2 regions of the Stenotrophomonas sp. YJH_SMC_33 genome follow, and region 1 is predicted to be linked to the other one. Evidence: riboswitches for the same ligand, from Rfam matches in the RefSeq annotation. Region 1 holds a riboswitch; the other holds the start of a gene.
What was found. Region 1 has a riboswitch for glycine ahead of gcvP (aminomethyl-transferring glycine dehydrogenase). Riboswitches for the same ligand answer to the same signal wherever they lie in the genome.
Positions count from the first base shown of each region.

Region 2: another riboswitch for glycine. It lies ahead of AC5P9W_RS01940 (trimeric intracellular cation channel family protein); the one in region 1 lies ahead of gcvP (aminomethyl-transferring glycine dehydrogenase).

Region 1 covers NZ_JCAFVJ010000013.1:73,713-77,108, forward strand. The annotation lists gene gcvP (aminomethyl-transferring glycine dehydrogenase) at 1-1,560, opposite strand, end outside; glycine riboswitch at 1,623-1,725, opposite strand; gene AC5P9W_RS17185 (multidrug effflux MFS transporter) at 2,025-3,251, shown strand; partial or broken gene AC5P9W_RS17190 (siderophore-interacting protein) at 3,393-3,396, shown strand, end outside.
Region 2 covers NZ_JCAFVJ010000001.1:404,871-408,266, reverse strand. The annotation lists gene AC5P9W_RS01950 (3-deoxy-7-phosphoheptulonate synthase) at 1-479, shown strand, start outside; gene AC5P9W_RS01945 (DUF5076 domain-containing protein) at 765-1,076, shown strand; gene AC5P9W_RS01940 (trimeric intracellular cation channel family protein) at 1,162-1,779, opposite strand; glycine riboswitch at 1,862-1,967, opposite strand; glycine riboswitch at 1,981-2,070, opposite strand; gene AC5P9W_RS01935 (GIY-YIG nuclease family protein) at 2,111-2,386, shown strand; gene AC5P9W_RS01930 (nuclear transport factor 2 family protein) at 2,528-2,959, shown strand; gene AC5P9W_RS01925 (NAD(P)/FAD-dependent oxidoreductase) at 3,042-3,396, opposite strand, start outside.

The DNA of each region.
Region 1 (3,396 bases):
GGTCACCGGGATCATCTCGGCGGTGGCGTTGAGCTTCATGGTGCACGAACCCAGCGGGATCATCGTGCGGTCCATCGCCAGGTCCTTGTCGGCCAGCGAACGCAGGTAGCGCAGCAGTTCGTGCTCGCTGTGGTGGGTGTTGAACACCGGATGGGTCAGGAACGCAGACTGGCGCAGCAGGCCGGCCGGCAGCGCGTCGGCGGTGCTTGCGTCCAGCGCATCGATGTCGGCCTGCGCGCCGAACACGGCGGCCAGCGCGACCACGTCGGCGCGGGTGGCGGTCTCGTCCAGGCTGATGCCGACCGAGTCGCTGTCGATCGCGCGCAGGTTGTAACCTGCGGCGCGTGCCTTGGCGTGGATCTCATCGGCGTGCACGCCGGTGACGTGCAGGGTGTCGAAGAAGTCGCCACCGACCTGTACGCCGGCGTTGCGCAGTGCCGCTGCCAGGATGGCGGCCAGGCGGTGGGTGCGGCGGGCGATGCGGGTCAGGCCTTCCGGGCCATGGTAGACCGCATACATCGAGGCCATCACTGCCAGCAGCACCTGTGCGGTACAGATGTTGGAGGTGGCCTTCTCGCGGCGGATGTGCTGCTCGCGGGTCTGCAGGGTCAGTCGGTATGCCGGATTGCCCTGGGCATCGACCGAAACGCCGATCAGGCGGCCCGGCATCGAGCGCTTGTAGGCGTCACGGCAGGCCATGAAGGCGGCGTGCGGGCCACCGAAGCCGAACGGCACGCCGAAACGCTGGCTGTTGCCGACCACGATGTCCGCGCCCCATTCGCCCGGGGCAGCCAGCAGGGTCAGGGCCAGCAGGTCGGTGGCCACGGCCACCAGGCCGCCGCGTGCGTGCACGGCATCGACCAGCGCTTTGTAGTCGCCGACCTGGCCGAAGGTGTCCGGGTACTGCAGCAGCAGGCCGAAGGCTTCTGCTTCCAGTGCCTCGGCCGGGGTGCCGACGCGCAGCACGATGCCCATGGGCTCGGCGCGGGTGCGCAGCAGTTCCAGGGTCTGCGGGTGCACGGCATCGTGCACGAAGAAGGTGTCCGACTTCGACTTGGCCGAACGCTTGGCCAGGGTCATCGCTTCGGCGGCGGCGGTGGCTTCGTCCAGCAGCGAGGCGTTGGCGATCTCCATGCCGGTCAGGTCGGCGCACAGGGTCTGGAAGTTGATCAGCGCTTCCATGCGGCCCTGCGAGATTTCCGCCTGGTACGGGGTGTAGGCGGTGTACCACGCCGGGTTTTCCAGGATGTTGCGCAGGATCACGTTCGGCGTGTGGGTACCGTAGTAACCCTGGCCGATGAAGCTGCGCAGCACGGTGTTCTTGTCGGCGATCGCACGGATCTTCGCCAGTGCCTGCACTTCGGTCATCGACTCCGGCAGCGCCAGCGGCGCCGGCGACTTGATCTTGGCCGGCACGATGGCATCGGTCATCGCATCCAGCGACGCGTGGCCGACGACGTCGAGCATCTGCGCGATCTCGGCATCGTTGGGGCCGATGTGGCGCTCGACGAACGCATTGTGGTGCTCGAGCTCACGCAGGGAAGGGGTGTTCTGGGACATGGCGAAGGATCCGTCAGGAAAGGGCACACGCACGGGCACAAGCCGCCGGTCGGCGGTCTGCGGGGCGCCCCTCTGTCCTTTTGCCTGAGAGTTTGGAAGCGCGGAAAACCGCGGCTTCGTGCCCCTTCGGCGCCGGATCGAACCGGTCTCTCCAGAGTTCTGTTACGGGTGGTATCGGGCCTGAGCGATTACGGGCGTTGCGCCTTCGGCAGCGGTGTTCCGCTTCTCCCACCGTGTTGCCCGCCGATTATAGCCCGTTGCGGGCCCGCTGGCCGCGCCCCGGCGCGGGCCCGCGGCTGAATGGCCGATGGCCCGGCCGTGCGTTTTGTGCACCGCTGCATGGCATCGGGCGCAATCCCCACCTATGATGGGCGGATACCCGAATTCATCTGGCGCCGTCCCCGTTGCAGCGGGACCGGCGCCCGCCGTGCGTGCCGCGCATGGCCCTGCCGGACGCTTCCTTCATGACCGCCGCCGTTGCTCCCTCCACCCGCCGCATGGCCCTGCTGCTTGCCGGCCTGGCCATGTTCGGCCCGTTCTCGATCGATACCATCTTCCCCGCGTTCCCGCAGCTGGCGCAGCGCCTGTCGGTGGACGAGGTGGCGGTGCAGCAGACCATCAGCGTGTACCTGCTGTTCTATGGCCTGATGAGCCTGGCGCATGGCCCGCTGTCCGATGCGTGGGGGCGCAAGCGGGTGATCCTCGGTGGCCTGGTGGTGTTCGTCGGCGCCTCGGTCGGCTGTGCGCTGTCCACCGATCTGGCCACGCTGCTGGCGTTCCGCGCGCTGCAGGGCCTGTCGGCGGGTGTCGGCATGATCGTCGGCCGCGCGGTGATCCGCGATCTCTACCATGGCCACGACGCGCAGCGCCTGATGAGCCAGGTGTCGATGCTGTTCGGCATCGCCCCGGCCATCGCGCCGATCATCGGTGGCTGGATCCTGCTCAGTGGCGCCGGCTGGCCGCTGATTTTCTGGTTCCTGGTGGTGTTCGCGCTGGCCCTGCTGGCGGCCACTGCACGCTACCTGCCGGAGACCCATCCGGTCGAAGCGCGCGTGCCGTTGTCGCCGCACGCGTTGATGCGCGATTACGTGCGCATCGGTTTCAACCCGCGCTTCCTGCGCCTGGCGCTGGCCGGCAGCATCGGCTTCGGTGGCATCTTCCTGTACATCTCGTCGGCGCCGGTGTTCGTGATGCAGCACCTGCACCTGGGCGAGGGCGGTTTCGCCTGGTTGTTCATCCCCACCATCGGCGGCATGACCACCGGCTCGTTCCTGTCCGGGCGCATGGCCGGGCACACCACGCCCACCCGCCAGGTCGCCATCGGTTTCAGCCTGTGCGCGCTGTCGGCGCTGCTGAATGTCGGCTACGTGGCGCTGTCGCCGCAGTTCGTGTTGCCGTGGGCAGTGCTGCCGATCTTCCTGGGCGGCATGGGCATGGCGCTGATCTTCCCGATCCTGGCGCTGGCGGTGCTGGACATGTATCCGCACCAGCGCGGCCTGGCCTCGTCGCTGCAGGCCTTCGTGCAGCTGATGATCAGCACCGTGGTGGCCGGCGTGGTGTCGCCGTTGCTCAGTGCCAGCCCGCTGCACCTGGCGCTGGGCCAGGCCGCGTTCTTTGGCGCCGGCTTCGTGTTCTGGTACTGGGAGCACCGGCTTGAGCGCGCGGCGCAGGCAGCCTGCACGGGCGATTGAGCAGCGCGCAGGGGTAGGGCACGCCGCGATGCCCGTAACGCTTGCGGCGAGGAACGACCGGACTAGGCTGGGGACTCCAGCCAGCCGGTGCGTGGATGCACGACAGCCAGCCGATCCGATGTCGTTGCATGAGGTTCCCCCATGG
Region 2 (3,396 bases), on a different contig from region 1:
CGGTGGGTGCTGCGTCCAATCCGCATCACTTCCTGTCGGTCACCAAGCAGGGCGGCACCGCCATCGTGTCGACCACCGGCAACCCGGATTGCCATGTGATCCTGCGCGGCGGCAAGCAGCCGAACTACGACGCGACCAGTGTCGCCGAGGCCTGCCAGGTGCTGGCCAAGTCCAAGCTGCCGACGCGCCTGATGATCGACGCCAGCCACGCCAACAGCCTGAAGAACTCGGAAAACCAGCCAAAGGTGATCGAGGACATCGCCGTTCAGCTGGAAGACGGCGAACAGCGCATCGTGGGCGTGATGATCGAGAGCCATCTGGTCGGTGGCCGCCAGGAACTGGTGGAAGGCCAACCGCTGGTCTATGGGCAGAGCATCACCGATGGCTGCATCGACTGGGACACCACCGTGACGGTGCTGGAGCGGCTGGCCGCGGCCGTGCGCGCCCGCCGTGAAGTGAAGGTGTCCGAAGCCGCCTGATGGAAGCCGCCTGAGTGCGGCACGTGTGTGGATGGCGGCCAGCGCCTGCGGGGGTGCGGCCGCGATCAGGGCCGGTCGGAGTTGGAGACCGGCCCATCTGCACCGGCGATGCGCCTGGCGCTGCGCATGAGCGACAGCGCCAGGTACATCGCCGGGGTGGTGAGAACGATGGATGGGGCCTTCATGTAGCGTCGAGCCCGCGAAGCGCGGGGCTTTGTAGAAGATCCGCTCCACGTACGCTCCAGGTCACGTCACAATGCCACTTCCTGTTTGGTGGCCGCAGCCATGAAAGAACTGATCATTCCAGAAGGCGCACAGCGCGATGAGGATTCCATCGAGATGATCCGCGTGTGGATTGCCGAACGGGGATTGCATGCTTCGCTGAACGTTGGCCTGTATGGCGATCGTCCTGGCATTCGAGAGGAGCATGCGTGGGGACGCATCCTGGCAGACGTCGCCCAGCATGTCGCAGATGCTCTGGTCGTGAGTGGCGGGATGGACCGCGGCGCGGCGATCAACGCGATCAAGGATGCATTCGATGAAGAGCTGCGGGCGCCGTCCAGTGGGCGCTCGGGGGGATTCGTGGTCCGCCACTGAGGGACCAGATGGGCGCCGTGGCGCTGGAGACAGCGTCCCAACGCAACACGGCAACAAGCGCTGGGCGACGTGGAGAACGCGAACCTCAATGCACTTCGTCGTGATAGACGAACTTCGGCATTTCCCAGCGGTAGTGGATCGCCAGCAGGCGCAACGCGAAGCCGCCGCCGAGGCAGCACAGGATCGCGGTGGCGTCGGCCACGCCCCAGTGCAGCAGCAACAGATACGCCGCGCCGGTCAGCAGCGCGATGATCGCGTACAGCTCCTTCTGGAAGATCAGCGGCACCTCGTTGCAGAGGATGTCGCGCAGCACGCCGCCGAAGGCACCGGTCAGCATGCCGGCGATCAGCACGATCGGCATCGCATGGCCGGCCTCACGCGCGATCGAACACCCGATCAGGGTGAAGGCGATCAGGCCCAGGCCATCGAGCACCAGGAAGGTGCGGCGGAAGTGGTGCATCCAGCGCGCCACCCAGGTGGCGATCAGCGCCGCGCACACGGTGAAACCCAGGTACTCGGGATGCTTCACCCAGCCCAGCGGGTAATGGCCAAGCAGGATGTCGCGCAGTGAACCACCACCGAGGGCAGTGACGCAGGCGATCATGACCACGCCGAACAGGTCCATGCGGCGGCGGCCGGCGGACAGTGCGCCGGTCATGGCTTCGGCGGAAATGGCAATCAGGTAGATGACGGACAGCAGCATGGGACAGGCTCCGGGCGCGGTGGGGCCGGCCATGCGCGACTACCGCCACTGCCTGCGCAATGACGGGATGACGATGACCGGTGCCGCTCCCGCTGTCCTTTTGCCTGAGAGTTCAGCGGCATGGGCCGCGTGCCCCTTCGGCGGATCGTCCCAGGCGTGCCCGGTGACCTCTCTCCAGCTCGGCGAGTCGAATGCATGGTTGGTGGGATTCCAGCCCACCGGCCTGAGCGATCATGGGAGCCTGCGCCTTCGGCGGGCGCCAGCGCGGCGCCTCTCTCCTGCATTCGGGCGCCAGTATATCCGCTGCAGTGCAGCACGGCATAATCCGGGCATGACTCCGTCCCTCCGCCCCTGGTTCCTGTACCTGCTCGAATGCCGCGACGGCAGCTATTACGCTGGCATCAGCACCGACGTGGACGCGCGTTTCGCCGCCCACCAGGCCGGCAAGGGCGCGCGCTACACCCGGGCGCGGCCACCGCTGCGCGTGCTGGCCGTGCGCGAGTACCCGGACCGGGCCGCCGCGTCACGGGCCGAATGGCAGCTCAAGCAGCAGCCGCGCGAACGCAAGCTGGCCTGGCTGCAGGCCCCGGATCCTGCGCTTCTGTAGAGCCGAGCCCACGCTCGGCTGTTGTTGCTGCTGCCTGATGGTGAAGCCGAGCATGGGCCCGGCTCTACAGTAGATCCACGCCATGCGTGGATGCGGCTTGCACATGCCATGATCGCCCAGCCCTCAGCGCTGGAGACCCGGATGTCCACGATCGCCCTGCTGTTCGCTCTTTCCGCAGCAACGAGCCCCGCCGCCGACCCGGCCACCCTCGCGGCCATCGAAGCCACCTGCCACGATTACGTTGACGGCCAGCTGGAGGCCGACCCGCAGCGCGTCGCCCGCTCCCTGCATCCGGAGCTGGCCAAGCGCGCGGTCCTCGGCGATACGCCCGACGAACGCCTGGGCCTGCGCCGTATGTCGAAGGAAGAACTGGTCTCGCTGACGAAGCAGGGCGCGTTGAAGACCCCGAAGGATCAATGGGACCGCCGCTGCACGGTGCTGGACGTGACCGGCAACGCGGCCTCGGTGCGGCTGGAAACCCCGTGGTTCGTCGACTACTTCCACATGGGGCGCTTCGACCAGCGCTGGGTAATCGTCAACGCACTGTGGTACCCGAAACCGAAGGCGCCGTAGAGCCGAGCCCATGCTCGGCTTCTGCAAACCGCGCGAAGTGCAGCCGAGCATGGCTCGGCGCTACAGGAGCATGCGTGCGGCCCTAGCGCTTCGGTCGCCGGTCGTCCTGGTCATCACCGAAGATGATGCGCGCGCTGCGCTGGTAGCTCCAGTACGCCACGGCCCAGTTCAGCAGCACCACGATGCGGTTGCGGAAGCCGATCAGGAAGAACACGTGCGCGGCCAGCCAGAACCACCACGCCAGCACGCCCGACAGCTGCAGTCGGCCCAGGTGCACGATCGCGGCCATGCGGCCGATGGTGGCGAGGTTGCCGTAGTCCGCGTACTTGAACGGACCGGGTTCGGGCTTGCCGTGCAGGCGCGCGCGGATGACCTCGGCCACGTACTTGCCCATCTGCTTGGCCGCGGGCGCCACACCGGGTACCGGCTTGCCGTCG